2 regions of the Paenibacillus sp. P2(2022) genome follow, and region 1 is predicted to be linked to the other one. Evidence: riboswitches for the same ligand, from Rfam matches in the RefSeq annotation. Region 1 holds a riboswitch; the other holds the start of a gene.
What was found. A riboswitch is a leader RNA that binds a small molecule or an ion and turns the genes downstream of it on or off. The one in region 1 is predicted to bind thiamine pyrophosphate.
Positions count from the first base shown of each region.

Region 2: another riboswitch for thiamine pyrophosphate. It lies ahead of tenA (thiaminase II); the one in region 1 lies ahead of MMB75_RS05820 (thiamine phosphate synthase).

Region 1 is NZ_JAKWFI010000001.1:1,266,117-1,281,797, forward strand. Features, by position in the region: gene MMB75_RS05765 (SAF domain-containing protein) at 1-607, shown strand, start outside; gene MMB75_RS05770 (hypothetical protein) at 630-1,343, shown strand; gene MMB75_RS05775 (hypothetical protein) at 1,340-2,197, shown strand; gene MMB75_RS05780 (ATPase, T2SS/T4P/T4SS family) at 2,197-4,032, shown strand; gene MMB75_RS05785 (hypothetical protein) at 4,022-6,106, shown strand; gene MMB75_RS05790 (hypothetical protein) at 6,156-6,635, shown strand; gene MMB75_RS05795 (hypothetical protein) at 7,084-7,638, shown strand; gene MMB75_RS05800 (hypothetical protein) at 7,625-8,614, shown strand; gene MMB75_RS05805 (cupin domain-containing protein) at 9,070-9,609, shown strand; gene MMB75_RS05810 (hypothetical protein) at 9,932-10,123, opposite strand; gene MMB75_RS05815 (ABC-F family ATP-binding cassette domain-containing protein) at 10,296-11,849, shown strand; TPP riboswitch at 11,935-12,043, shown strand; gene MMB75_RS05820 (thiamine phosphate synthase) at 12,360-12,953, shown strand; gene thiO (glycine oxidase ThiO) at 13,011-14,159, shown strand; gene thiS (sulfur carrier protein ThiS) at 14,156-14,359, shown strand; gene MMB75_RS05835 (thiazole synthase) at 14,362-15,129, shown strand; gene MMB75_RS05840 (ThiF family adenylyltransferase) at 15,126-15,681, shown strand, end outside.
Region 2 is NZ_JAKWFI010000005.1:260,685-276,365, forward strand. Features, by position in the region: gene rph (ribonuclease PH) at 1-338, shown strand, start outside; gene MMB75_RS18200 (XTP/dITP diphosphatase) at 338-970, shown strand; gene asnB (asparagine synthase (glutamine-hydrolyzing)) at 1,136-2,980, opposite strand; gene MMB75_RS18210 (hypothetical protein) at 3,144-3,503, shown strand; gene MMB75_RS18215 (magnetosome magnetite crystal formation protein family) at 3,813-4,106, opposite strand; tRNA gene MMB75_RS18220 (tRNA-Arg) at 4,282-4,355, shown strand; gene MMB75_RS18225 (6-phospho-beta-glucosidase) at 4,573-5,916, opposite strand; gene MMB75_RS18230 (LacI family DNA-binding transcriptional regulator) at 6,104-7,072, shown strand; gene MMB75_RS18235 (hypothetical protein) at 7,138-7,392, shown strand; gene MMB75_RS18240 (arginase family protein) at 7,528-8,439, opposite strand; gene MMB75_RS18245 (winged helix-turn-helix transcriptional regulator) at 8,544-8,885, shown strand; gene thiE (thiamine phosphate synthase) at 9,300-9,989, opposite strand; gene thiD (bifunctional hydroxymethylpyrimidine kinase/phosphomethylpyrimidine kinase) at 9,986-10,816, opposite strand; gene thiM (hydroxyethylthiazole kinase) at 10,813-11,658, opposite strand; gene tenA (thiaminase II) at 11,684-12,373, opposite strand; TPP riboswitch at 12,506-12,608, opposite strand; gene MMB75_RS18270 (NAD-dependent malic enzyme) at 12,678-14,399, opposite strand; gene MMB75_RS18275 (glycosyltransferase) at 14,797-15,681, shown strand, end outside.

The DNA of each region.
Region 1 (15,681 bases):
TACTGCTGATGAACCCACACCTAAGGATCTACGCAACCGTGAGTTAAAAGTGGTGGTACTGCCCAGCAGTCTGAAGCCAGGGGACGAGGTAGATATTCGCATTCAATTTCCAACAGGTCAGGATTACATTCTATTATCCAAAAAGAAGATTTCTCGGCTAGAAGGCCCAACCGTATGGGTTACTATGAATGAGCAGGAAATACTATCCCTTTCGAGTGCTATTGTAGATGCCTATCTGCATAAAGCATCCATCTATGCTCTGACATATGTAGATCCCCAATTTCAGCCCAAGGCTATACCGACCTATCCGCCTAATGCACAGGTGTTAGCGTTAATGAATAGTGATCCGAATTTAGTCCGTGTTGCTGAACAAAAACTGTCAAAGCAGCTACGAAATTCTCTAGAAAATGCAATTAATTCATCAAACAGTGTGATTTCAACACCTGTGGAAAAAGGTCTAAGTGAGGAGGTTGCAGCTCAGCATGCAGGCACAACTATTGAAGATGCAGTAAGTGGAATTGATGATACAGGGAGTGAGGAACAGGACCACGAAGAACAAACGAAGATTCTAACGCAGGGTGGTAGCTCTGATCCGTATGCCAAATAAATGAGAGAAAAGGAACGGAAGTATGAAAACATGGATATTTGCCGGTCTTTGTGACAAAAGCGATACTTTATTATACATCAGCAGCGTATTGGCAGCTTCAGGCCAACAGGTACTGCTTGTGGACGCTACACTGCGGGAACAATATCGGTATAGCATAGGAATGCTCGATAAACCACTACCCATTACACAGTTTTGTGGATTCGATGTGGCGATTGGATTTACAGCATGGGAAGATCTGCATATCGGTATGCTGGCTGATCAAAAGGCAGAACAGACTTATGACATTGTTATTTTGGATGTAGAGCTACCTGATTTTTGTCCAATTTCTGTTTGGAAAACTTCGGAACTCCGAGTTTGGGTCAGTGATTATAGCCACATGCTAATGCACAGCGGACAGAATTGGCTTGAGCATTTGTTTGGCCAACCTGGATTTCCCAAAGATCTTGTATTTCACAAGCTATTTATACAGGCAGTGGATTGCGGTGTGGAGGAGGCGTATTTGTGGGAATACATGAATCGCTTTCCTGCCTTATGGCAACCAGAGCCGTATGTACTGCCATGGGATGAAGGACAGCTTGCTCTAAAGCTGGAAAATGAGCATAAAAAACAGCTTCTGTTAAAACCTCTATCCAGAATATATAAGAGAGAATTGTGCCGTTGTATTGGAGAATGGATGAGTTGGGAGATAAAAGAAAGTCGTCGTGCGCTAAAGCGTGCGGAAAGGAGGAGAGCATGAGCACCATTTTGTTTTGGAGCCCCACTAAGGGAGCGAGTGGAAGTAGCTCATTAGCGGCAGCAATAGCAATTACCATAGGTAATTTATATAGAGGAAGACTTTTGTTGACTCATTTGGGCCGTAGGCATACCGGTATTGAATCAGGATTTCCTATACAGGAGTATGGCATGGACGATCCAAGTCTACAGATTCAGGAAGGGGGCTGGGATGCTGTTTCACGTTTAGTTCTGAGAGGGACGCTGTCTAGAGAAAATATTCGTAACTATACGACACCTGTACTAGAACACACTCTGGATGTACTTGAGGGAACCTCTGGTTTTGGAGCTGCACCGCCGCTACTTTCCCCTGATCTTGTAAAAGTGGTAATTGATACAGCAAATCAATATTATGATTTAACGCTGATTGATGCAGGGAGTGGAGTAGGCTGGGGGGCTGTACAGCATGAAGCATGTGCACGTGCCAAACTAGCCGTTCTTTCGCTCACTCAGAATATGCGTGAGTTGGACGCTTATTTTGAATCTGTGTCTCCATTATCCACATATTCGTCATTACCCATAATAGTTGTCCTTGGAAAATATGATGTGCATTCACAAGCGAATGAAGCGAATATCCGCAGGAGATATGGCTACAAGGGTACTTTGCTTACAGTCCCTTACAGCACCGACTTTATGGATGCATGGAACCGCAGGGATGTGATTGGTCATGTGCAACGCGAGGTGCGAAGTGGAAAAGAGCAGCAACGTAAGCCTTTTATGTCTGTAGGATGGGCGCAGAGCATACGGCAGATTAGCAAAGCTATTCTGGAGGCGGCAGAGTCCGATCTTCGGCTCAAGGCTTTGGAGAGGGGCGCTTAATGCTGTCCGCTCATATGATCAACGGATTAATTATTACCTGCATTGTGCTACTGTGCATCGTACTGATTATTTTTAAATATCGAGGAAATCTTCACTCGCAACATTCAGCTCTTCGGGTAGAACCAAAGAGCGAAGATGCCACATTCGAAACATTGATAGAGTATATCAAAAATGCGCTTCATGAACTAAGTCATAGCCAGATGGCGGATGCCGGATTACATGAAGAGGAATATAGGCGGCGTATCCATCAAAGGGCAGAACTACGAAGGGCGTTAAAGGACTGTGCCAATGGCAGCAGTGGAGATAAACGTTTTGTTAAAAATCTGATGAGTGAGCTTCTGATTAACGGTTACGGATTGAACGAGAAAATCGCCGATACTGTTATGCCATTCTCCAGACCTGAGTTGTTTAGCACACAAGATCAATTCGAAATTATTTTTTACCAATATCAGCAGAAATTTGGCGCGGATGCACTATCACGTTTGCTGGATACTTATGACTTAGCCGAAATGAGGTATTCACAGCAAGGTGAAGAGGATGGAAGCTATTTCGTAACGACAGAGGATATCCGCTATATCTATGACTGTGAATACCGTCCCCTTTCCTTTATGGAGAAAGTGGATATTATTGTGCAGCGGATTTATCAACATTACAAAGGCTTTTCTGTCATTGATGATATTCGTGACCAGAGGATCGATGGTGTAAGTGGGGGTGTAAGTGGTGTGCCGGAAGGGAGTATTTCTTCATCACCACAGTGGCCTTCAGATAGGTATGCATTTGAACAAACCTCTGCGCCCATAATGAATGGATATGAGAGTGTATGGATTTTCTACAAAGGTAAAACTATCCACCTTTCATTCCTCTCCTTTGGATCGGAACGTGAGCTTAAAAGGGTATGTCAAAATATTTACAAATACAATTACCCAGGACAGCTTTCTGAAGCGAATGGTTATAAGGTCAATGAAATGAAGGATGGATCACGGGTAGTAGTAGTACGGCCGCCTTTCTCTGAATCATGGGCTTTCTTTGTTCGTAAATTTGATATTCAAAGCGCTTCGCTCGAACAGTTAATTAGGGGACAAAACGCTGATGTTCCAATCCAGCTACTATCATATCTAATGAAAGGCAGTCGGATTACTGCAATTACAGGTGCGCAGGGTTCAGGTAAGACAACATTGTTAATGGCGATGGTCAAGCATATTTACGCTTCGTATACGCTTCGCGTTCAGGAAATGGCCTTTGAACTGCATCTACGCAGCATTTACAGTCGCCGTAATATTCTTACTTTTCGAGAAACAGATCATATTTCAGGGCAACAAGGTCTTGACTTGCAGAAAAAAACAGATGGAACCGTTAATATTCTAGGCGAAGTAGCGAGTGATGAAGTAGCTGCTTGGATGATTCAAATGTCGCAGGTTGCTAGTTTGTTCACTATTTTTACTCACCATGCTAAAACATTTCGTGATCTTGTATTTTCACTTCGTAATTCACTGCTCAAAACAGGAGTATTTCAGCATGAAGGTATTGCTGAAGAACAGGTAGTGCATGTCATTAACTTTGATGTTCATCTCAAGCGTGATGCGCAAGGGCGGCGTTATATCGAACGGATCACAGAATGTGTACCGCGTAACCCAGAGCATACGAATGTAGGTCCCAATGCTTCATCGAGCTATAGCTACCGCCATGTTATGGAATATCGAAATGGAAGCTATATACCAATGGAGCCCTTAACAGCTAAAAGTGTAGAAGAAATGTGTGAGCAGATGAATGCAAACGATGCGGCAGATTTCCGCAGTTTTTTGACCCGCTATTGGGAGGAAGACTATGAGTCTTAAAGAAATTTTATTGTGGGTTTTTCTTATATCAGGTGGGGGATTTGCAGTTCTATATACAGCTTTGTATGGGTTGCATAAGCATAAGAGCTATGCAGTTCGCAGAGGTAAAATTTATTCTGTACAGGAAGCACGAAAGGGAAAAGCGGTACTTCAACGGGAACTTCAAACTTTAATGCATAAATTGTATACGTTGTGTATGAGGGTCCCTATCACAGCTGGATACATCACAAGTGTTCGTAAGCGACTAGCTGGTCAGCATGCATACGATGAGTATAAGCTTCGTCTGCAGACCATGAAGATGATACTGTTCATTTGGGGGGCTTTTGCTTGCAGCGGCGTTGTGCTGTTGATGATGAAACCAGGAATAGAGTTTGCTGTATTGGCCATTTTATGCGGAGTGGTAATCAACAGCCTTATTATAGACGTGACCACTAGCCAAATGGAAAAAAGGCTACTTGGGCAAATGATCGAATTGTTCGCCAATGTACGTCATCACTATCATCAGCACGGTATGGTGGAAGAAGCCATATCCGAAGCAGCCGATTTAGCAGAGGCAGAGGCTGGAAGACATGCACGGCTCATCCATGAGGCGCTGACAGATGCTGATCCCCACGGGGCCCTCGAAAGATATTATGAATCAGCTCCAAATCGGTTTTTAAAAGCCTTTGCTGGTATCTCGTATATGGTCATGGAGTTTGGTGATCGGGTTGAGGATGGTGGTTCCATTTATTTAAAGGGGCTAAGCAGTCTTGCACGCGAAATCCAGTTGGAGTTGCTGAGGAGAAATAAACTGGACTACCTGCTAAAAAGTTTAAACGTGATCGCTCTGGCCCCTGTTTTCTTTACTACCCCAATCGAGGGATGGGCGAGATCCAGCTTTCCATCCATGGATGAGTTTTATCAGGGGAAATTGGGTTATATCACAAAATTGACCGTTTACATTGTTATCATCCTATCCTACTTTCTGTTACAGAAACTGCAACAGTCCGACGAGACAGGATATCGTGCGGGTAAAGGGCGGAGGGTGTGGGAGCAGAGGTTATATCGTATGCCCATCATTCGTAATATGGTGGAATCTCTAATTCCTCGGCAGCATATGTCATCTTATTTCCAGATAACCCGACTCTTAAAGGAAAGTGGTGCGGAGGTAAAGCTCGAGTGGCTCTACATACGCAGAATTGCTCTTTTTATCTTAGGATTAGTGCTTAGTATTAGTACTATATTTGTTTTACATGGAGCTGAAAAAAGGCATATCCTTCACGCGCCAGTACAATCGGGGCAAATGTTTGGACGTTTAAGTCCGACAGAGGAAAAGGAAGCTTTGAAGCAGAGTGAGATTGACCGCAAAATCATGCAAATGTTGAACATGAAAGCGGACAGCACATACGAGCGAACGTACGCTGCTTTAGAACATTATGCTAATGGCACAGCTACTCCAGAGCAGCTATCCAGGAATACTCATCGAATCCTCCAAAAGCTGAAAGATTGGAATGAAGAATATATAAAGTGGTGGGAAGTACTGATTAGTATGATTGCTGGGTATGTAGCCTACCAAATGCCCATACTTTTATTATATTTGCAACGGAAAATGCGTCATTTGGACATGAAGCATGAGGTCTATCAGTTTCAAACGGTTATTTCCATTTTACGGGTTATGGAACGAATGTCTGTCGAGGAAATATTGGAGTGGCTGAATAGATTTTCAGTAATCTTCAAAAGACCTCTGCAAAAATGTCTGCTTCATTATGAACATGGGCCAGAGGCAGCTCTCGATTTGTTGAAAGAAGAAGCACCTTTGCCGGAATTTCAACGTCTGGTGGACAAGCTCCATTTATCTTTGGGTAAAATTACCATTAGAGAGGCATTTGATGATTTGGAATCCCATATGTCCTACTATTTTGAACAAAGAAAACAGGAGTATGAAAAAATAATAGACAGCAAGGCGATCTGGGGGAGGATGATTGGTTTTGCCCCAATGTATGGTCTTATCTTTTTATATTTGGTAATTCCACTGATTGGAATGAGCTTTGTTCAAATGGATAGCTATTATGAGCAAATACAAAAAATTCAGTAAGTAAGTTCAATAATGCTTAACCAATATTACAAGTTGAGGAGAGAAAAAGATGAATAATGCATCAACGGCATTAAAGGTAGCCGCTGGGATTTTTTTGACCATCGCACTAATCACGATTGTAGTTATACTGTTTATCTCAGCTCAGGAAGCCACTAAAACGGCACAAAACAATTTCGCCGATATCCAGACCGAATTGTCTCAAGCCTCTTTTACGGTATACGACGGCACAACGATTAGCGGCTCACAGGTAACCAATGCGCTGCGGAAGTTTCAGGGAAAGGACCAGTTTGGTATTCAGATTAAAACTGGAAAAAACATGTCAGGACAGTGGTACGGAAATGCTCTGAACATTAGTCCAGACAGTGAGCAGTATGGCGCTGTGAATGGCGGCAGTGATAAGACAGGAAAAATCGCGAATACACTGAATGAAAAGGAGAATGAATATGTAAATCCAAGTGGTAAATTCAAGGCTGAAATCGTTAAAGACAAATCTAACGTGGTACGTGGGTTGTTGTTTACCCAGTCTTAAGTAGTACAGCAAGAATAATAGTTATAAGGGAGTCGTGAGTATGTCTGATCACGCTTCAAGTATGCTGCGGCTTGGTGTGTCAGTTATTCTATTTGTAACCGCATGTGCAGCAGCAGCAAACTTGTCCAGTCAACTGGATAGCGCACTGGAATTAAGGTCGCAGCAGGAGGAGCAATCTGAGGGACGGATCTCCCGTACTATAGGGGTGGAGACACCGCAACGGATTAAAGGGACTCAAGTCATTCAGACCATTCGCTTGAACTTGCAGGAGGGGATTTCGGTTCAAGTTGACGGTTCAGAGTACGATGTATATTCTGAACCGTTTGAGCCTGATGTATCTACCTTGGATGCTTCCTCTATATATGCCATGTACTCACAGCGTAATGGGAATGGAGACATAACATCTGTACGTTTTGAGAAATTGGGGGGAAATTGGGGGAGGACTGAAGTGGTTCAAACAATATCTAAGCTGTTGGGAGCACTGCTAGCTGTATTACTTTTGTACATCGTACCCGCAGCTCAAGCTGCTGAACGGCAGGATGATATATCCGGGTTAAATACATATCATTCGACTGTACATTTTGTTGATATGGTAAGAACCAAAGGTTACATTACACCGACGATGTATAACGATTTTATACGTGATCTGGAGCTGACAGGCAATACGTACGAAGTTGATTTGGAGCATATGCACAAAAAATATGTACCGAATTATGCAGATGCGGCGAAGCCAGACAGTTTTCTGGGTAATTATGAAGTTGTATACGATAGTTACTATAACCCGCAAATCTTACCTGTACTGTTTCCTGATCATTCGCAGCCCAAGTCGGAACAGATACGTCGGTATACCTTGATGGCCGGTGATTATTTTACAGTACGATTATATAATACGAATCGGACTCCTGCGGATTTATACAAATCATGGCTTCTGGGTGGAATAGATAACGATAAGCCGGCAGTTTCAGCTTCTTACGGGGGCATGGTTTTGAATGAAGATTACTGATTTTGCAGTTATATTTATCCTACTCTTTTTGCCCTTTGGTGTGGTTAGTGATTTACGAGTGCAGAATCAGCGTGAAGTACAGCAGCTAGAAATGAAATATACGTCTGCTCTCCGTACCGCAGTTCAGGATGCAGGTGTTGTGCTCTCACAGAATGAACGTCAGGAACGCGAGGCCGGATACGGATCAGATAAGTTTTTTCGTGTAGATAAAGAAGAAGCGCTGGCCACGTTCTTGCACACTTTCTTCCTTAATATGGACATTGATGGGGATACAGCAGCACAACGTGCGTTATTGAATTACATACCAGCTATTGTGATACTGGATTATGATGGTTATTATACGTTCGCTTCATCATCCTATAAAGATGCGTATGGACAAGCGGTTATAGGCCCCAAGTGGAGCGAAAAAAAGCCTTATGCCTATGTTGATTCCGCAGGCAATAGTGTGGGATTCACCCTGGATAATTATCTACATGCCTATGATGCGCAGAATCACAGATGGGTGGAGGGGTTTCAAAAAGAGCTTGAGGGTCAGACCCCCATTTCGTTACTGAACAATTCATTAACCTTTGAGCAAATACGCCGTTCCACCATTGTTCGCACCATTCAGGAAGATATGGCTCGACTGATTAATGTCCATAACGAAAAAGCAGCACGGAATGGCATTTCCTATACGTTCACCCTACCACTCATTTCACAAGAGGAGTGGTATAACACAATAGATGATGTGGGTATGATCGCGTTTATCCAAGGTATTCCAGTTGGAGACAGGTATTACAATAACTATGGGTTTGGTGGTGGAAGAGTCGTCCGAAAGCAATCTATTATTGGTGGCATAGAACCGGGTACTGGAATGAAATATTTTTATAGAGATTCATATCCAACCCCTTTTCAAGCGACTGAGCGTTTTACGGATGAAAAATCTGCGGCAGCTGCTGGTTATTTTGAGTACCAATATCATAACAGCTTAAAATAATCACCCTCCGGGGTGGGTTTCGTATTATTAGGTCAACCAAAAGGTTGGCCTGTTTTAATAGGAGTTTAATCTGACGTTAGTCGGGAAGAACTTTGTTTTGAAATGGGCAGAGAAATAGACGAATCTCCAAGCCAAGCCGATAGCACCATAGAAGCAGTGCCAGCCTAGTCTTTTGCCTTTATGGTCACTGCTTTTTTAAAGAGTGAGTCAAATAAATGGAATTTAATACTCGACTTACCGGGGGAGTTCCAAAGAAGATGATACAAATTGGAATTATATGGTATTAAATGTAACTTTAAGTAATAACGTCTTTTGAAGTGAAGGACGAAAACGCTTGTGAATATTTTTGTCTTGGCATCAATTAGGCTTTTGCCTATTGTTGAAGGTTTTTTAGTCCTTTATATAGGCAGCCGCATATGATAAGTAAACACTAAATCAAATAAAGGAGAATGAGTATGTACCAGAAATCATGCCATCACTTTCCATGGCATATTCCTATGTATAACAGCTGTAATTACAATTATAGGAGTTATGATCCTCAATACTACAATTGGTATAATAACGACAGTAATCTCTATGAAAAGACAATATTAAGAGATTATGGACAAAGTCCATTTGTAGTGAATATTGACCAGGCTGCAAAACAAAACAAAAATTATCGTACCGCTATATGGACAGGAAAACATTTACAAGTGACTCTGATGAGTATTAATGTTGGCGATGATATCGGTTTAGAAGCTCATCCAACAACTGATCAATTCATACGTATTGAAGAAGGTCAGGGACTTGTTCAAATGGGGGATAGGAAAGACCAATTAGATTTTCAAGTGATGGCCTATGATGGCTATGCAATTATGATACCTGCTGGAAAATGGCACAATGTAATTAATACAGGAAATATGCCCCTTAAGATATACGTTATCTATGCACCGCCTGAGCATCCATTTGGAACAGTTCATGAATCAAAAGAAATTGCCATGTCTGCTGAAAGATAAATAAATCCAATTATATTTTATTTCTTCCCGGTCCGGAACCCAGGCCGGGATAATTACATTTTCTCCATTTTATTATTCCTTCGATACTCATGAGGACTGTCTACATAGAGTTCTGTTTTTTAATTGTTATTAGAACTTATCAATTATTAAGGTATTCATTATTTGGAATTGTAAGCTTATGTATACTAACTTCAACGCTGTTCCAACATTTTAGAACTAAGCTTGAAGCTTAAATTGCCAAAAGAAGCAAAGAAACTCCTTATGTACCTACCGAAGAGGAGATTAAGCGCTACTTCGATATGATTTAGCAAGCGAAAAACCTTCAAGACATATTGATTGTGAATACGTTGCTATTTACCGACTTTTGGGAAGCGAGTTGACCAATATCAAGTTGGCCGATGTCGATTTCTACTACTTTCAAATCCGTTTTAATAAGGGCAAGGAGGGCAAAAAAATAAGCCATGTCCTTAGCGTATATTTTCATTAAAATGTTGGTGGAACCCTTGACTAACATCAGCTGGCTTTCTTTTTTTAGGCCTATCCATCTGAAAACCTTAAAATTCGCTGTTTTCAATGTTCCGATAAGGGTGCCGAATGTGCTACAATAAGGCTTTGAAAGAAACGAAAGATTGATGAAATAAGAACACTCGGCAGTGCCGATGACAATAAGGAGCCAAAAACAGCTTATGAGTTTATTGACTGTAGAAAATGTATCCCACAACTTTGGGGACCGTGCATTATTTAAAAATGTTTCCTTTCGATTACTTGCGGGGGAACGTGTAGGATTGGTAGGAGCTAATGGTGTTGGTAAATCGACACTCATGAACATTCTGACTGGAAAATTGCTTAAAGATGAAGGCAAAGTGGAATGGACTCCACGTGTACGTTATGGCTATCTGGATCAGCACACCAAGCTGACGCCGGGCAAAACAGTACGTGATGTATTAAAAGACGCTTTTCTTCCTTTGTTGGAACTAGAAAAGGAAATGATGCAAATTACAGACAAAATGGGAGAGGCTTCTCCCGAAGAGTTGGAAGTTTTGCTGGAACAGATGGGAGAAATTCAAGAGCAATTGGATATGGGGGATTTTTACCTCATTGATGTGAAGGTTGAAGAAATGGCGAATGGATTAGGTCTCTCTGCCATCGGACTGGATCGGGATGTAGCAGCACTTAGTGGTGGGCAACGGACAAAGGTGCTTCTTGCTAAGTTGCTGTTGGAAAAGCCAAATGTATTGCTGCTGGATGAGCCTACCAACTATTTGGATGTGGAGCATATTGAATGGCTTACGCGATATTTGAAGGATTATCCCTATGCTTTTATCCTCATCTCACATGATACTGAATTTATGAACCAAGTCGTTAATGTAATCTACCATCTTGAATTTGCTAAGATGACCCGCTATTCAGCTAACTATGAAAAGTTTCTTGAAATGGCGGATCTGAACAAAGCACAGCATATTGATGCATATGAGAAGCAGCAGGAATATATTAAGAAACAGGAAGATTTTATTCAGCGCAATAAAGCGCGCGCATCTACATCAGGCCGTGCAAAAAGCCGTGAAAAGCAGCTTGATCGGATCGAACGTATTGATAAGCCTGAAGAAGCTGTAAAGCCAACCTTTCAGTTCAAAGAAGCCCGTGCGAGCGGGAAAACGGTTTTTGAGGGTATTGATTTTGAAATTGGCTACACTCATGCCCTTTTGCCTAAAATGTCCATGACGATCGAACGTGGCGAAAAGATCGCAATTGTTGGCTGCAATGGTGTTGGTAAGTCTACGTTGCTCAAAACCATTCTCGGGAAAATACCTCCAATCAGCGGAAAAACCTATCAAGGGGATTTCTTGCAGCCTGCTTATTTTGAACAGGAAGTAAAGGCGGAGAAAATTACACCGATTGACGATGTATGGAATGAATTTCCGCATTTGAATCAGCATGAAGTACGAGCGCATTTGGCGCGCTGTGGTTTGAAGAATGAGCATATCACCCGGCCTTTGTCTGCGCTTAGTGGTGGAGAACAGGCTAAAGTCCGCCTTTGTAAACTGTTAATGCGTGAGAGCAACTGGGTACTGTTTGATGAGCCTACCAACCACTTGGATGTCAAAGCAAAGGATGAACTCAAACGCGCTTTGAAGGAATACAAAGGGACCGTATTGCTTGTATCCCACGAACCGGACTTTTACGAGGATTGGGTAACCAAAACGTGGAATGTAGAAGAGTGGTCTAGTAAAGTTAACTAAAATCCAGTTCTGACAGATTTAACACAAGGTGGGGTTTGCAGAATTAGGAAAATATGCTAAGCTATCTTTAGCTGATACAATAAAATAGTTACACTAGGGGAGCCGCCCATGCGGCTGAGACGAAATAAATGGATTTCGGACCCTTTGTACCTGATCTGGGTTATGCCAGCGTAGGGAAGTGAGTACTGTACAAACAAGGTAGTAGCTCTTTACTTTTGTTTGCACAGGGAACGATATACGTTTACGGATATAATAGTCCGTTCGATTTTGAACGTTTGTCAAGCCACTTCCTCTGGGAAGTGGCTTTTTGCGTTTCGTTCATCTTCATTTGTTCGAGCTTCCGTAGACGGATTTACAAATGATCTCCTTTCATTATTGCTGTTACATGTGGCTGGCTCCGTATGATATTACCCAATAGGGAGCTGCAACAATATAGTTCAGCTTATACGATTATTTTATATTTTTTAGTCCAAGTGAGGTGAAAATGAGATCGAATTACACGTAATTACGATGGAAAGTGTCTCCTGTGTGGATGTACCCAAAGTGGCTGCCGCTATTTGTCCTTATATTCATTATGTACACGCACGTTCGAAACAGAAGGGTGCCTCTGCTTTGCTTTCTTTGACTCGTAGCATGATCGAGCAGGAAGTTCCTTTGCAGCAAATTGTAGTAAATGACCGTATGGACGTAGCTTTACTTACCTTGGCAAGAGCTGTCCAGCTACCTGCTAATGGGTTATCTGTGATGGATGCGAAAAGTCTGCTTCCAGTGGGTACACGCTGTGGAGTGTCTGTACATTCCTTGGAGGAGGTGCAGACCGCTGAGCAGGGGGGAGCAGACTATGTACTATTTGGTCATGTATATGAGACCTATTGTAAGGCCGGTCTTGTACCGCGGGGTGTAGCACAGCTTGAACGCATTTGCAGATTGTCGGCCATTCCGGTGATAGCGTTGGGAGGCATACAACCTCATCATGTTCCAGAGCTCTATCATGCCGGAGCAAGCGGAATTGCGGTGATGTCTGGTATATGGGAAGCAGAGTCACCCGTTGCAGCAGCGATGGAATATAGGCGAATGGTAGATCTTGTAGTTCACGACCTGTAGCAAGAAAACGAGACGAAGGGAAAGCAGAATGCTCACCGGAGAGGAGACACGGAACATATGTCAAAGACACATACAGAGAAAAAAGCAATAGGACACGCAGAATGCTTGGTCATAGGCGGGGGTGTGATCGGCAGTGCCATTGCTTATCATGTGGCTAAGGAGGGACGAAGTACAATTATGCTGGAACGATGTATCCCCGGTGAGGGAGCATCAGGAGCAGCGGCGGGAATGCTGGCAGCGGAAAGTGAAGAGTTCTCAGACCTTGAGCTGGCACGATTTGCTCGCGCAAGTCGAGATGCATTCCCTGACCTTGTCTGTGATTTGGAGCGTTTATCGGGTATTTCAGTGAATTTTCGTACCGAAGGTTTTGTGACCCCTTTTCGTTCAGAAACAGAGGGCCAAAGGCGCTGGAATGCTGCGAATATCCGAGAGGATGATAGCCCTATTTGGTGGGATGCCAGGGAATTGGCTCGACGGATTCCGGGCTTGGCAGATCAAGTAATTGGGGCTATATACCGATCAAAGGAGACACAAGTGGCCCCTGTTCAGCTTTGCCGTGCTTATGCAGGGGCAGCTGCGGTGCTGGGAGCAACAATATGGTCTGGAACTCATGCCGAGGAACTGATCATACAGGACGGCCGAGTTTGCGGTGTGCGAACGGATAGTGGATTTTTTTCCTGCGATCAGGTCGTGATTGCCGCAGGCTTGGACAGCTTGAAATTGCTAGTACAAATTGGATTTGATTATCCTCTTTATCCAGTCAAGGGTGAAGTGGTAGCAGTCTCCTTGAAGGACCATCCGTTGGATTATACCATTTATGCCGACGATGTTTACCTCGTGCCTAAACAGAATAACGAGCTTTGGATTGGGGCTACGAGTCTTCCACATCAATATGACAAAGAGGTGACCGTAGGAGGCTTAAAAGGACTGTTAGCACGTGCATCTGCCTGGTTGCCGCGTGTACAAGAAGCTTCTTTTATACGTGCTTGGGCGGGCTTACGTCCACAGGCAGCTGCGGAGCGTCCTTTCATTGGCCCTGTTCCTGGAGTAGAGGGCGTCTATGCTGCAGTCGGGCATTATCGTAACGGTGTCTTGCTTAGTGATGCGACTGGGCGAGCGATGGCAGCTATGCTTAAAGGGGCTGATGCGGCTGGACTTGGAATAAGCAAATTTTCTTCTGAACTCCTCAAGGAGGAAAGCTTATGAAGCTGATCATTAACGGACAGAACATGACCATTTCTAATCGAATCACTCATGTGGATCAATTGCTGCATGAACTTGATTTAAAGGTGAAAACCGTAGTGGTAGAGCTGAATCGGCATATATTGACCCGTGAAGATCATCATGAGACGGTACTTAAGGATGGAGATTGCCTAGAAATCGTACATTTTGTAGGAGGCGGTTGATCATGTTAACCATTGGAAAAGCATCTTTTACCTCAAGGCTGTTGCTGGGAACAGGGAAATTTTCGGATCTGAATATCCAATCCCAGGCTGTAGAGGCTGCTGAGACGGAAATATTAACGTTCGCTGTGCGCAGACTGAATTTGGAGGAACGGGATAAGCAACATTTTCTTGATACGCTAGATTTGAGCCGGTATACACTTCTTCCCAACACAGCAGGAGCAACAACAGCAGAAGAGGCAATCCGTATTGCCAAGTTGGCAAAAGCCTCTGGCTTGTGCGACATGATTAAGGTGGAAGTCATTGGGGATAGCAAAACGCTGTTGCCTGACCCTTTTGAAACGTTGAAGGCTAGTGAAAAACTGCTAGAGGAAGGCTTTGTCGTACTGCCCTACATATCGGATGATGTGATACTAGCAAAGAGGCTGCAAGAGCTTGGAGTACATGCCATTATGCCTGGTGCCTCACCGATTGGTACAGGACATGGTTTGCTCAATCCGTTTTCATTAGAGTTAATTATTGAGCAAGCAGAAGTTCCGGTTATCGTCGATGCAGGTATTCGCTCACCTGGTGACGCAGCAATGGCGATGCAGTTGGGAGCAGATGGTGTTCTGCTAAATACAGCTGTGGCGGGAGCGAAGAACCCTGTGAAAATGGCTGAGGCCATGAAGCTGGCTGTGCGTGCAGGCAGATATGGTTTTGAGGCAGGGATGATACCTGTAAAACGATATGCTTCAGCGAGCAGCCCAACAGAAGGCATGGTTCAAGGATGAGGATATCTGAAAAATCCGGTGCTGGAACACCACAAATTGATCGTTATTCCAGACAGGAAAGGTTTGCACCCTTTGGGCCTGCAGGCCAACGTCGGCTTGCTTCTTCTCACGTACTAATCATAGGTGTTGGAGCGCTGGGTACAGGCATTGCAGAAACGCTAGTTCGTGGAGGCGTAGGTACGGTAAGTCTCGTAGACCGGGATTATGTGGAATGGAGCAATTTGCAGCGCCAGCAGCTTTTTCAGGAAAGTGATGCAGCGCAAAGGTGTCCCAAAGCAATAGCGGCCCAGCGAAGATTAAAGGATATTAATTCGCAAACAGTCATCCATGCACATGTTTTGGATGTTGGGGTAGAAGAGCTGGAAGAGTTGATCCAGGGGGTGGATCTCATGATGGATGCAACCGATAACTTCGATACTCGGCTTCTTATGAACGACATGGCTCTCAAGCATCATATTCCTTGGATTTATGGAGGATGTGTGGGTAGCTACGGTGTAACTTACACTTTTTTACCGGGTCAAACACCTTGTCTACACTGTCTGATGGGAACTG
Region 2 (15,681 bases), on a different contig from region 1:
TAAATAAAATTGCAATCCAGCACAAGTTGCCTGTTTTCCCTATTACGGATTTTCTGGCTTCCGTCAGCGTAGGGGTTGTTGGTGACAAGGCGCTGCTGGATCTGAATTATGAAGAGGATTCCAAGGCTAAGGTGGACATGAATCTCGTCATGACTGGCAGTGGAAAATACGTCGAGCTGCAAGGTACGGGGGAAGAAAGCCCATTCGACCGTCAGGAATTGGATCAGCTGCTTAGCTTGGGTGAACAAGGGATTTTGCAAATGATCGAGCGCCAAAAAGAAGTACTCGGACCGATTGCCGATAAGATCGGTGCTGGACGTACAGGAGCTGGGGCCTAATGCGACTGGATGGTCCGGTTGTCATTGTCGCTACAAAGAATAAAGGGAAGGTGCGGGAATTTGCACATGCTTTTGCGCCGTTTGGCAAGGAAGTCAGAAGTATGTACGATTATCCAGACATTCCTGATGTCGTTGAGGATGGCACAACCTTTGCCGAAAATGCGCTGAAAAAAGCCAAAGCGGTGGGAGATGTGCTCGGATTGCCTGTGCTGGCCGATGATTCCGGCCTGTGCGTGGACTTGCTGGACGGTGCGCCAGGCGTATATTCGGCCCGTTATGCGGGAGAAGGCGCCAGCGATCACGAAAACAATATCAAGCTGCTTGATGTTCTGGAATCAAAGCAGCTTGGTGATGATACCGGACAGCCTTTGCTAAGCCCGGCTCAATTCGTCTGTACCTTGATTCTGTATAATCCACAGACTGGGGAGACGTTGGAATCGACGGGCTCCGTGGAAGGCTGGATTACGACTGAAACCGCGGGCAGCGGTGGGTTTGGGTATGATCCGCTGTTCTATTTGCCAGAGTTTGAAAAGACAATGGCGGAGCTGACGTTGGAACAAAAGCAGGCTATCAGTCACCGAGGCATAGCCCTGCGTAATTTGGCAACAAAGCTGGGAAATCCACAGGCATAGTTTGGCAGCAGGTTGAATATATACCTGTCATATACGAAAAAAAGGCTATCCGTCAGTCATAGGCGCGGATAGCCTTTTTGGTACTTTCTGTTCCACGTATAGCATGCATCGAGAAAAACAGGCGGTTACCACCTCGTAATTTACGGCTTAAGCAGTTAGCACATTTTATCGAATAGCCACCTTGTAAGTGCGCAGCCAGTTATCCACTTGCGTCAAGTAAGCAAACAACTGAGGACCCGACATTAGCTGGCCAAACCAAGGCAGATTGGAGGATGCCTCCGGTGAGCTGGCAATATCCCGTATCTTTTTCGTATCGATCAGCTTGAGCAGTGGGGAAGAGGAATCATCCAGCAGTTGCAGCGCCTGCTTTTTCACAGCGGCAAGATAGGAGGGATTATGCGTTTTGGGATACGGGCTTTTTTTGCGATATAGCACATCATCCGGCAATACGCCCTCCAGCGCCTTGCGCAAAATACCTTTTTCACGTCCGCCTGTCATCTTAATGCTCCACGGAATGTTCCATACATATTGCACCAACCGGTGATCGCAATACGGCACCCGTACTTCGAGTCCGACCCCCATACTCATTCGATCTTTGCGATCCAGCAGGGTAGGCATAAAGCGGGTGATGTTCAAATAGGACATGACGCGCATTTGCGCAGCTTTTCCTGTTTCCCCCGGTAGCTTTGGTACTTCTCCGACTGCTTCTGAGTAACGGTCGTTCAAATACTCCAGCGGCTTGATCCAGTCCCGCACTTCGGGGGATAGCAGACTCGCTCTCATATCGGGAGCAACCGCCCACGGGAATGTGCCTGAGTTCAGCATATCCTCCCGATGGAACCACGGATATCCGCCAAACACTTCATCCGCTGCTTCACCAGAAATGGCAACAGTAGCGCCCTTTTTAATCTCCCGGCAAAAGAGATACAGTGACGAGTCCACGTCCGCCATGCCGGGTAAATCCCGCGTTAGCGTGGAGTTGTTCAGAGCGGCTACAACTTCTGGTGTATCGAATTCAATCCAGTGATGATTTGTCCCTAATTCATCGACCATCCGCTGTATCCAGGGAGCATCGGCTCCGGGCTGGAACGCATGGGCTTTAAAATGCTTGTCGTTGTCCACATAATCGACCGAATACGTATGAACTTGTCCCTGCCCGGTACGTTTGTAATAATCAACTGCTAATGCGGACAGAGCACTTGAATCCAGCCCGCCAGACAATAAGGTACATACCGGTACATCCGAGATAAGCTGCCGTTCAACGGTATCCATCAACAGTTCTCGTACCTTGAGTGCCGTTTCTTCGGTGTTATCCTCATGCGCAATGCTTTCCAGTTTCCAATAGGCTTGAATGCGTACGCCGTCGCGGCTGTAGGTGAGGGTATGCCCGGGACGGAGCTCCTTCATCGACGAATAGACGCCGTGTCCGGGGGTGCGTGCAGGCCCAATGATAAAAATTTCTGCCAATCCCTCGGCGTCTACTGCCGCCTCTACCGCTGGATGCTGGAGTAGGGCTTTGGGTTCGGAGCCAAATACAAATACATCTTCAGTTTGGCTATAAAATAGCGGCTTCACTCCCAGTCGATCTCGTGCCAGAAATACCTGCTCCCGCTCACTATCCCAGACCGCAAACGCAAAAATGCCGTTCAACCGATCTACACAATCCGGGCCCCATTCGATATAAGATTCGAGCAGTACCTCTGTGTCGCATTGTGTACGGAAAAAATGCCCACGTTGTTGCAACTCTTTTTTCAGCTCAGGCGCGTTATATATTTCCCCGTTATATACAATCGTATAAGTGATATCCTCAAGCTGCCGGATCATGGGCTGAGCGCCGTTTTCCGGGTCCATTACGCTTAGTCTTCGGTGTCCGAAGGCACACGGATTGGATATCCAGGTACCCGCAGCATCCGGTCCGCGATCGGAGAGCGTTTGCGTCATATTCAGCAGCAGCTCAGATTGATGCATTAAATCTCCGTTCCACTGTATGAAACCTGTAATTCCGCACATGTCTATTCATCCTCTCTTTGTCGTGTTCATCCAGTGTTGGAATGAATCAAAAACTAAATCCCCAGTTCATCAGTATATATGCCGAAAAGAAGCATAAAATGTCTGTCCGTTCCGAAAACTACAGATGGGGCAACCCGCCTACACGTAAGGAAGGAGGGAGACAATGTACTACATCAAGGATGCCAAAATACGCCGCTTCACTGAACTTGACGGAGTGCGCTGTGCCGAGGTAGAAGTGCGTCCCGGTGCCGCAGATGACCCGGAGCTGCTGGTTTATATCACAGCTACGAATCAGAAGGATGGTCAGCCTGATTATGACATGGTACGGATCATCCGCAATGATGCCGATCTGGAGCTGGATTGGTATGACAATAATCTGCATTCGGCATTTGAAGAAGTGACCGACAAGGCTTTTACGGACTCTACGCACATTACCGCTGGTGAGGAACGGGAAAAGTTCAAAAGGGAATTGCTCTCCTATGGGCAGCTTAGCACAGAGTTTGCCAAGGAGTTCGGGGCATGAGGATATGGTGTGCACTACCTCGGCTTTTGTTAATTTGGACACCGGCGCCATCGCCAGATCAGCGTGAAAGGAGGGGGAAATCATAGACGGCAAAGCGAAGTATAAGAAAAACAAAGGCAGCAGTTATATTCATAACAATGAGTTCGCGGAAGAAGTGATGGAGAAAAATGTAAGACATGAGGTGCGAAGAAGTCCTAGACGCTTCGGTAATAAATAAACAGTCATAAACTGAGAAACGCTCATTTATAAATGACCCTGAAGAAGCCTCTGTATTCGTCAAAATTGCGAATGCGAGAGGCTTCTTTTGAATTAGGCCGCTTCACGCAGCGTCATGATCCCTTTGTAGATGTTATAGACAAAAACGCCGAGATAGACCACTACGAATAGCAGTACAAACCCGATAACCGAGCCTGCATGATTGGCAGTGATAATAAAATAAACTAGCGGAATCGCCGCAATAATGGGGAAAATGTGCGATAAAATGGCTTTTTTCGCGTGTCCCTGAACATATTCGTCCCGGACTGCAATCCACACAATGACCGGCACCAGAAAAGGTGCGAAAAAAATGCTAAAATAACAAAGTGAAGACAAAAGGCCTCTCACGGATTAACCCCTCCTTTTTGGCATCGTTCTTTGTACATAATACCCCGTTAGCGTCCAAATGATTCCTTTTGCAGCCTGCTTTCCTGTATAATGAAAAAATGCTTTTGACAGTTGCCCAAAATGTGATATAATCATTAATGCACTGAATACATAAGGTTTTATTGATTGTTATCTTGTCCCAGTAGCTCAGCTGGATAGAGCAACGGCCTTCTAAGCCGTCGGTCGGGGGTTCGAATCCCTCCTGGGACGTATAGCAAAAACTTCCTAATTCAATATTGGGAAGTTTTTTTTGTGTTCCAGTTTGGGATGAGAACCCCTTGGGGGGACGTCGGAGCTAAGCATCGTTAGCATAAACTTCGCAGTCTCGACCGTAGGGAGAGTATCCCTCCTGGGACGTATAGCAAAAACTTCCTAATTCAATATTAGGAAGTTTTTTTGTGTTCCGGCAGTATCATTGATTCTGGCTTTATACTGTCGCCTTCTCTTTATGAGCAAAAAATTGCGGCAGATGCTCTTTGTGTGCTTCCAGCAATTCATCCAGCACAGTTTGGGCGATATCGCCGCTTGGAACGAGCGGATTCAAGGTGAAGGCTTGCAGTGCTGTCGCATAGTCACCAGTGACCGCCGCTTCAATGGTCAGCTCTTCCATCGCCTTCATGACTTGCAGCAGTCCCCGTTGTGCTGGAGGGAATTTACCAAAGTTGACAGGCTCCGCACCATGCGCGCGAATGACACTAGTTACTTCGATGGCGCTATCATAAGGGACATCATCAATCGCACCGTTGTTACGCGTACTAACTACCATCAATGTGCCTTTGTTGTTATAAATAGAGTTGATGATTTCACAGGCAGCATCGCTGTAATGCGCACCGCCGCGTTTGGATAATTCCTCTGGTTTGTAATCCAGATTCGGATCTTTGTACAATTCAAACAGACTTTCTTCCAGACGTTTGACGACTTGGCCCCGAGTTCCTTCGTTTTTGGCCTCCTCTAATTCTTCCTTGAGCATGTTATCGGTCATATAGTAATACCGATGGTAAGGACAAGGTAGCATTTTCAATTGACGAACCTGATCATACAGGAAGCGCATGTTCTTAATATTTTCAACGACCTTCTCCGGTTGTGCGCCAGGCGCATAAAGTCCTTCGATAACTTGTTCTGTTAATTCTTCTCCAGTTTTATCATAAACTTTGTGCCAATGAAGGTGGTTAATTCCTGCAAATTTAAAGAACAGCTCTTCTTCCGGTTTGTCCAGCACAGCCGATGCACTCTTGATCGCGCCGATTGGAACATTACATAATCCGATGACTTTATCCCACTGACCATAACGAAGCACCGCTTCGGTGACCATGCCCGCAGGGTTGGTGAAGTTAATCAACCATGCATTCGGACACAGTTCTTTCATATCTTCTACGATACTGAGGATAACGGGTATGGTACGAAAAGCTTTGAACATCCCACCAGCCCCATTGGTTTCCTGACCGATCATACCGTGTTTCAAAGGAATACTTTCATCTTTAATCCGGGCTTCCAATAAGCCTACCCGAAATTGGGTCGTTACAAAATCGGCATCCTTCAAGGCTTCCCGACGATCCAGTGTCAAATGTACTTCACAATCAATGCCGGCGGCTTTCACCATCCGTTGGGCCATGGCCCCTACGATCTCCAGTTTCTCGCGTCCTGCTTCAATATCTACCAGCCATAATTCCCGAATGGGAAGCTCTGCATAACGTTTGATAAAACCTTCTACTAATTCTGGTGTATAGCTGGAGCCTCCGCCAATAGTTGCGATCTTTATGCCTTTTTTCATGGTTAGTGCCTCCTGAGTATGTTTTTTAAAACCGCTTTCTTAAGCTCAAATTCACTGTAATCCCTGTAATGCATTACAGGTCAAGCGCTTTTAAAAAACTTATTTGGGGAAGGTGACAATTATAGGACGGGGCCACAAAACATGCTAAACACGAACATGCTAAAATAGAAAGAACGAGGTGAGAAATGTGGCAAATATTCATGAAATTGCAAAGCTGGCGGGTGTATCCTCGGCAACGGTGTCTCGTGTCATTAATAACCATCCGTACGTAAGTGAACCGACAAGGCAGCGTGTACAGGGGGTCATAGACCGACTGGATTATGTACCTAATTTGAATGCGGTTTCATTAAAAAAGGGCATGACCAAGCTCATAGGAATTATTTCAATTTCTTTTAATGATTCATTGGGTTCATTTGTGCGTGGATTTACAACCTATGCCCAGGAGCATGGTTTTAATATGGCACTATTTATTACGAATGGAGAGAAGGAGCGGGAGCTTGAAGCACTGGAAATGTTGCGGAGAAAGCAACTGGACGCCTTGGTCTGTATGATTCGCGTCAATGAGTGGAGTGTGATTGAGCACTACACCAAATATGGTCCAATTGTGACATGGCAGCGTGTAAACATTGAGGCAATCCCGTCTGTATTTATGGACCAGTATCAGGGGTACATGCTTGCGCTGGAGCATCTGTATGCCAGAGGCTATCGCAGCATTGTGAATGTATATGGGAATATGAGGGGATTGAATACGAAGGAGCGCATACGGGCTTATCATGATTTTTGCAAAAAATATGATTTGAACGCTGATGCTTTCCCGCATTTTTATGGCTTAAATTCAATAGAAGCGGGTGAACAAATTGCTCACTGGTGGGGCGAACAATCCAACAAGCCTGATGCCTTCGCTTGTTCTACCGATTATTTGGCTGCAGGGCTGTTGACCGAAGCACGTAGGCTCGGTGTTTCTATCCCGAGTAATGTTGCAGTGGTGGGCTTTGATAACACCGAAATTTCGCATTTGCTTGATTTAACCACCATTCATTACCCGATTGACAAGCAAGCGGAAAATGCATTCATTATGATTCGAAATGCCCTAGAGGGGCTTCAGGAAGAATTACATCCCTTGGAATTCAAATTAGTAGAGCGAGCGACTACTTGATCTCCTGAGTATTCCTTTTTATCCGGTGCTGAGCTATTCAAGTCACATAATTGAGGTGTTATTTTATGCAATATAGGTTAACTGATACTCACTTATATATACTTGAGAATTCTAGGGTTCTCTGCTTTGCACGTCCAACAAATGCTTATAAGGATTTAGGAGAATTAATGGAAAATGGCACGCTCTATCATATTTCGGTACCAGAAGATTTCGAATCTTTTGATCATAATAAAGCACTAACTCCGGGTGAGGGAGGCGACTTCTTTTTTGAAGAGTTCCTTAATCCAGTACTAAAATTAATAAATGAAAATAAAAAGTAAAAAATAAAAAAGGACTCCATAACAGCATAAATCCCCAGGAGTCCTTTCTTTACACAATACTCTAATTCAAACGAATTTCTAATAATTCCATTTCGAAAATTAAGTCAAAAAAACATGTATAGATCGTAAGTAGAATTAATGATTCAAAATAGGTATTTCCCCAAGCAGATTCTTTAAGTTAATGGAATCCCACGGCATATGTTCGGTTATACCTAACCCAACTACATCGGTTTCTTCAGATAGTTCTTTAATCAGATGAAGTAGTTGAGGTATTTGCATTGTTCCCGCAGGAGAAAGATTATAGGGAGCTTCAGGGTTGGCGAATAATAAAGAACGAAATGCTTTTGGATCAAGTACATCTAAATCAAGGTGAATCGCCAGGTGCTTGATGCCGCTTTCTTTAATCCACTCTTTTATTGATTCGGTACTGGTCGTTAACTCTTGGGTCCCAGCAGTTCGAATCCCTAATCTTTGAATTACTTCAGTATCTGTTTCTGTAGTGGTAACACCTAACCTTTGAAATGTCTCTGAAAATGCTTTTGTTTCTTCTTCTGTAGGAGCTGCTAATCCAGCGATAAAGACATTTTCAGGCTTAAGAGGAACTTTCACATGTTTTGCAAACTCCTCATCTCCTTCTCCCAACAGATTCCCAAGTGGTAATGTATGTCCGTTATCATAGCCCACATATCTAACTAAATCACTGTGAGCATCGATCCAAATTAGCCCTAATTCTCCACCGTATCGTTCGTTCAAATAGGCAAACGGGGCTTGCTCGACTAAACAGTCACCACCAAACATTACTATGCGATCTGGCTTATGAGCGTCAATGATATGTTGAGCAGCCTCTAATTGTTCAAGTAGCTGTTTTCTCCCATACATACCGTTCTCGTTATCAAGCGGAGTTCCATCATAAGCTTGAACTGGAACATGAATAAGGGGTTGATCATTGTCTGGGGCTAGCCAAGCCAGCAGTTCAGCTCCAAAAGAGTAGTTAGGATTGTTTCCTCCTTGCCATTGCGGCATTAACAGGCGTATTGTTTTAGTCATATTTTCTCTCCTTTACTTCAAATTACGGTTAGTATAAACTGAACGCAAATAAAAACGTAGTACGCACTAATTTGATAGGTACTACCCGAAAGGATAGTGTGAATATGAGTATGGCTGAATTTAAAGGTAAAGTTAAAAATATTGAAGATACACCTTTTGGTTATACAGTGTCAGTCATTGGTGGTAAATGGAAAATGGTTATTATTTATCTTCTGGCCGAAAACCAAGTGGTTCGCTTTAATGATCTGAAAAGACAAATCGGAGCTATTACATACAAAACATTGAGTTCACAGCTAAAGGAATTGGAAGCGGATGGATTGGTGAACCGGAAAGAGTATCCTCAAGTTCCGCCTAAAGTCGAGTACAGTCTCACAGAAAAAGCGGAAACACTATTGCCTGTTTTGGAAGGGTTATGTGAGTGGGGAACCAAAAACCAATATAATTAAATATCGTTTTCTAATTGTTCTCGAATGCTATACGAATATTAGAAAAGACGATTGACATATATTTATAGTTAATCAGGTATTCAACGAGCTCAAGTGCACTGGGGATAGGAACGCTTAAAAATCAGTATCATTTGGGGGATGTGATATTTTGACTATGGCAATTATTTTATTTGTAGCGAATATTCTACTTATTCTTGTTTCAATCGTTGGTATTGTTCTGTTCATGGGGATATTGTACAGGGGGTACATTTTGCTAGGATTACTTATTGCTGAGAAAAAGAACACAAGAAATCAAGCTGTAAAAGATTAATTTTATGACAACACAGAGCCTCATTTCTACTTTATTAGTGGAAATGAGGCTCTTGCGTAAACAATAAAAGTGACATAATGGGGTAAAGGAAGGGACATAGCATTTTATAGCTTTTGGGACATCCCCGGATGTTTGATGCTTAGCACTACCTTTTTCTTTAGTTCCTCTGCAGCAGCTCGAATCTGTTTTGCCTGCGTCACAGCCGAAATCACCGCTACACCATCGGCACCCGCACCTACCACTTCCTCCACACGGTCTATCGTAATGCCACCGATCCCGACGATGGGCAGATCAATTCCCGCTTTGCGCATCTCATGTAAAATGGCTGGACCCTGCACCGCATGAGCATCATCCTTTGAGATGGTGGGATAGATGGGTCCGACGCCGAGATAGTCCGCACCTTGCAGAATGGCTCGACGTGCTTCCTCAATCGTATGGGCGGAGACGCCAAGGATTCGGTTTCCGATCCGCGTACGCACAGAAACAGCCGATTCATCGTCCTGACCGATGTGAACACCGTCGGCGTTGAGCTCAAGAGCCAGCTCCACATCGTCATTGACGATAAAGGGGATACCAGCGTGGTGGCACAGATCTTGTAGCTGACGCGCAAGTTCAAACATAGGAACCCCTGTTAACGCGCTACGGCCCTTTTCCCGGAACTGGATCATGGTTGTGCCGCCAGCAAGAGCCTCCTGCACGACCCGATTTGGTTCCGCGAGGCAGTTCACGCTTCCAACAACCAGATACATCTGTAAATGCCGGCGCATGATCTCAGGTAATATTCGACCGCTCATTGGAGTATCTCCTGACGACGGCGGTAGGCCCAATGATTGGTTGGACCGTGTCCCTGGCCCAGATACAACGTATCTTCAATCGCCGCCTGAATGAAGGCTCTTCCATTCAAAATAGCTTCTGGTACAGACACGTCTTTCCCTAATTCAGCGGTAATCGCTGCTGAGAACGTACATCCTGTTCCGTGTGTGTGGACAGTTCGCACCCGCTTGCCGCCCAGCTCTGTGAAGGTTGTTCCGTCAAAGAGCAGGTCAATGACCTGACCGCTGTTTTCGCTCTCCTCATCGTGGCCGCCCTTGATCACAACGAATTTGGGACCCCGGCTGCTAATATGTCTCGCAGCTTCACGGCGTCCTTCCATCGTACGAATGCTTATCCCGGTTAAGGCCTCCGCTTCCGGGATATTTGGTGTGACGACCAGGGCCAAGGGGAGCAGGTCGTCGTTCAAAGCTTGCACCGCTTCTGGTTGCAGCAGCTTTGCGCCCCCTTTGGCAATCATTACAGGATCGACGACAACCTTTTCCCAGCCGAACTTTCGGATCTGCTCGGCTACCAGGCGGATGATGCCTGCATCAAACAGCATGCCAGTCTTTAGGGCGTCGACTCCAAGATCTGATCCTACAGCTTCGATCTGTTGCGCTGTTGCTTCCTGTGGCAGCGGATATACACCGTGAACTCCCAAAGTATTTTGTACCGTTATGGCCGTAATAGCTGACATGCCGTATACGCCAAGCTCCTGAAAGGTTTTGAGATCGGCTTGAATTCCAGCCCCGCCGCCACTGTCTGAACCGGCAATCGTCAGCGCTCTCGGTACATGCACGTCTCTCATCGCGCACCACCTGTTGTAGTTGTTCCAGCTTCACGGATCGTGACATGCCCCTCTAGCGAACCAGTATGTAGTTTGGCAAGCTCGTCGAGAAAGGCAATCTGGAAGCTGCCCGGCCCCAGCTTTGCGGTATGCGCTGCGGCTCGAGAAGCTGCTGCACCGTAAAATGCCAAACCTGCTGTGCCTGCGAGCAGCAGGTTGGGTTCAATTGCTGCAAAGGCACCCAACACAGAGGTCAGCAGGCAGCCTGTTCCGGTTACCTTCGTAAGCAGCGCGTCTCCGCCACTAATCAATCGTACTTCAACCCCATCCGTGATGACGTCCTCTTTTCCAGTGATGACAACCATGGTATGGAGCGTTTGCGCAGCCCGAACTGCCAGATCGACATTACTGCTGTCAGCACTGTCGCCTGCATCTACCCCTTTAATTTCTCGGGCTTCTCCGATCAGATGAGCGACTTCGGCTGCATTGCCTCGTACTAGTGAGATGTTAACCTCGTTTAGAATTCGTAGTGCTGACTCGGTTCTAAAGCTAGTCGCTCCTGCACCGACCGGATCTAACAGAACTGGAACACCGTGAGCATTCGCCGATTGTCCAGCAAGGATCATGGCATCCACCAGCTCACGGTTTAGCGTACCGATATTTAACACGACGGCGCCCGCTATTTTGGCCATATCTGCTACTTCCTCGGGTGCATAAGCCATCACCGGGGAAGCCCCTAGTGCATATAGGCCGTTGGCTGTAAAGTTGGTGACCACCACATTGGTTATATTATGAACGAGGGGGTTGCTGTTTTGTACCTTTGTCAGGAGCGCCGAATAACTTTGTTCCCATATATTCATCATGTTTATCCTCTCTCATCTATACTGATTATTCCAAGACCGTAGCGCGCATCTGGACGGGCCATTGTTCCTGCTTATAAGCCATATCCCAGAACATATATTCCAGCTGGCAGCTTAGCATAAAATGCTCAATCATCCGCTCTCGCTCGGCAGCCGTGGCGACTTTCGCCCAAGCATCCACACGCTCTCGATATTTGAAGGTTACATCTTCAATTTGGTTGCCATAGAAGCAAATCCACTCATAGAACGGATGAGACTCGTCTGGTCTTACCTCATCCATTAGCCTGCGTCCAATTTCAAGATATGTCCATGGACATGGTAGCAGCACGGCCATGATTTCCCCAAGACTACCCTCATGTGCGACGGTCAGCATATGGCGGATATAATGATGAGCGGACGGAGCGAGTGGATATCCCTGCATCTCTTCATAGGTGACACCTGCGATAGCACAAAAATTTTGATGCGGATGAACCTCGCTGTTGAGAATAAAAGAGATCTGTTCGTTAAATACAGCCATATCCTCCCGGCTCGTGCTTTTGGAGATTGCGATGCCGTAAATCCGCATGTAGGCGTTCAAATATTCAAAGTCTTGTTTTACATAGTGAATCAGCTGTTCCCTTGTTAAATTTCCTTCAGCAATACCTCTCACAAAGGGATGCTCATAAATGGCTTGAAAAATGCCATCCGCCTGCTGACGGAGCTCTTGCGAAAAACTCATTTCCCCACCTCCAACAAAAATGGAGAATAAGAAGTCCCGTAAGATACAATTCTCGGAACAATGCCAAAAAGCCGCCCCGAAAACTGGAGCGGCTTCAACATAGGTTCAATGCGCAAAAACGCCTGAAACCCTATATAGAAGGCTCCACTTTCCTACGCTAGTACGAACTAGATCAGGTTCAAAGGGTCCAAGATTCATTCTTGTCTCAGCCATAATGGCTCCCCTAGTGGACTTTCCTATTCTTTTGACTAATACTGTACATTCGTTCCTATGTTATGTCAAACTGCTTATGCCTAGTGAAGGATTAGTGAGGGTGTTGGATTACACTTTCCACGGCTTTGACCCTCACATATTCCGGTTTCCACATTGCATCCCGAATGGCTTGCTCAATATTTGGAAGGTGTGCCTGAGCTACCTGATCCTGAATTGCGGCCTTTGCTACCGCAACCGCAACCGCAAACGAAACATCACGTAATTTTCGAATATGGGGCAGCAGTGCGCCGCCAAGTTCATTCGAATCTACGGCGTTGGCAACGGCATCAGCTGCTGCGGTAAACATGGAAGGAGTGATTCGTTTGGCCTTGACCACAATTGCGCCTAGACCCAGTCCCGGGAAAACAAAGGCATTGTTCGCCTGACCAATTTCAAATTTCGTACCGTTATAGGTGACGGGCTCAAAGGGACTTCCCGTAGCAATCAATGCTTTGCCATCAGTCCATCGTATCAAATCCTCGGGTACCGCTTCAGCCAGATTGGTAGGATTGGACATGGGCATAATGATCGGGCGTTCCACATGCTTTGCCATTTCCTTGATAATCTCTTCAGAAAAGGCACCCGCTACACCGGAAGTCCCAATTAAGATTGTAGGTTTTACCTGACGGATGACCTCCAGCAACGGTATTTTGCCGTCTTCCGATCGGGACCATGAGCTGATTTCTTCCTTTTTACGCACATATGGTTTCTGATAATCGAGTACATCTTCCATATCGTCCGTTAATAATCCGCGATAATCAAAGGCCCAAAATGACTTGAATGAATCTTCTTCAGGAAGCCCGTCCTCGATCATAGCTCCTCGTATTTGGTCGGCGTTGCCGATTCCTGCTGCCCCCGGACCAAAGACAAGTATTTTTTGTTCACGTAGCGGAGTTTTGGTGACACCTACCGCCGAAACAATCGCAGCTAATGTGACTGCTCCTGTGCCCTGGATGTCATCATTGAAGGTGAGAATGTTTTGACCGTATTTCCCTATAATGTGGCGTGCGTTCACGCTGCCCACATCCTCCCAATGCAAAAGCGCTTTCGGGAATTGTGTTAACGTTTTGCTGATAAAGGTATCAATAAATTGATGATAGGCTTCTCCGCGAACTCGTTTATGACGGTTTCCGATGTATAGCGGATCATTCAGCAGCTTTTCATTATTCGTGCCCACATCCAGTACAATGGGCAGCACCCGCCCGGGATGAATACCTGCCGCAGCTGTATATACAGCAAGTTTGCCAATAGCAATGTTAATTCCCCCGACCCCCCAGTCACCAATTCCCAAAATACTTTCTGAATCCGTGACCACGATCAGGTCAACATCCTCACTACGCAATCCGGAATTATAGAACGCCTGTCCGATACCGTTCGGATGATCTATTGATAAATATACGCCCCCAGGGCGGTTGTACTCATGGCTGTATTCTTGAATGGCGGTTCCTACAGTCGGTGTGTAGACTACGGGCAGCATTTCACTCAAATGGTCGGTTAGCAGCCGATAGTAAAGCACGACATTCCGGTTATGAAGGTCGTTAAGTGAAGCATTTTTACGCAGCATGGTGGGTTGTGCCAGGAATTGCTGATATGCCCGAACGCTCTGTTTTTCCAATGAAAGGACAGTGGGAGGAAGAATTCCTTCCAAGCCCAGTTCTTTGCGTTCTTCTTCTGTAAATGCCACCCCTTTGTTCAAAAGAGGGTTTGCTAGCACGTCCTTTCCTCGTAAGGGAGTAGATAATGACCCATCACGATTGACATGAAATGCTTCCATAAAAATACCTTCTTTCCCTATATTTTAATAATTATTCATGATGGAAAATGACATGTTGTCCATAGTATGGACGTACGAATTGGTTTTATTCGCCTATCAATCTATGACAAAATGACCATATGTGTATCTTTTTATTAATCCCATAGAACTAATTTTGTTTTCGGATTCACCTTGTAATTCGTATAGTAGTAGTCCTGATGAATCAGGTCTAAATGCTCTGTTTTTATCAAATATGAAAAATAGTTTTTCTTCTCTTGAATGCTTATATATCAAGGGATGTGAGCTATTTTGTTAAGAAAATATGAAGTATTTGGACATTAATTTAATCTTACTAAGCAAACATTTTTAATTCTTTTTCAACAAAATAGAACTATTCGGAGGAAAAGGAGAGGTTTGTGTGCAGGGACCTATAGCCATTTTTAGCGATAATAACAGGGCTATTGATTATCCCAATGTGATTTGTTTTTACCAATATATACAGTGCGAGGACACGGAGGAAGCTTCAGTCTACGAGGGCGCAAGTTGCTGCCTGATAGATTATAGGGAGCCGGGGCAAGCCGTGCGGAAAGCTAATCAGATCCGTAGCCAGTTTCCACAAATGCCATTGCTATTGGTGACGGATGTAACCTTTCCGTTCAGTGATCTGCATATGGTGCAAATTATCGGAGTAGGCCGATTGCGTCTGCTATTTTGGCAAGCCAATGATACCGAAGAAATACTTTCTGAAATACAAAGCTTGCTCTATCCCGAGTATTCGACTAAAAGCCAACATGTTGCATTCATCTTGTCTGTGTATAACGAAGAGAAACGTTTTGTTCATGTCAAAACCTTTGCTGAGCGACTGCAAGCCTTTATCCGCAGCCATATTATAGAGGGTTCGATTTATCTCATTGATGATGGTAGCCACGATGGCACGAATGCCTTGATTAAAGCGCTGGAGGCAGCAACGGACTTGTCCGTAAACCGGATTAACCAGAACTTGAGTCCACTGCTTCAAACAAGGGAATTGGGACGCAATACGCGCAAGGCAGGGACGTATCTGGAAGGAATGCGGACCATCGGTGCGGATTACTACGTATTTGTGGACGCGGACGATTCCTTTTTTATTGAGGATATTGCCAGAATGATCAATGTTGTTCAACAGGGCTACTATGATGTTGTGATTGGAACCAAAGATATGACCGCCGAGAATCGTTCTTTATTGCGATCTATCGTTAGCTTTGGCAAACGGGTCGTCTCTCGCCCCTTTTTACCAACCGGTGTAGTAGATTCCCAGACGGGT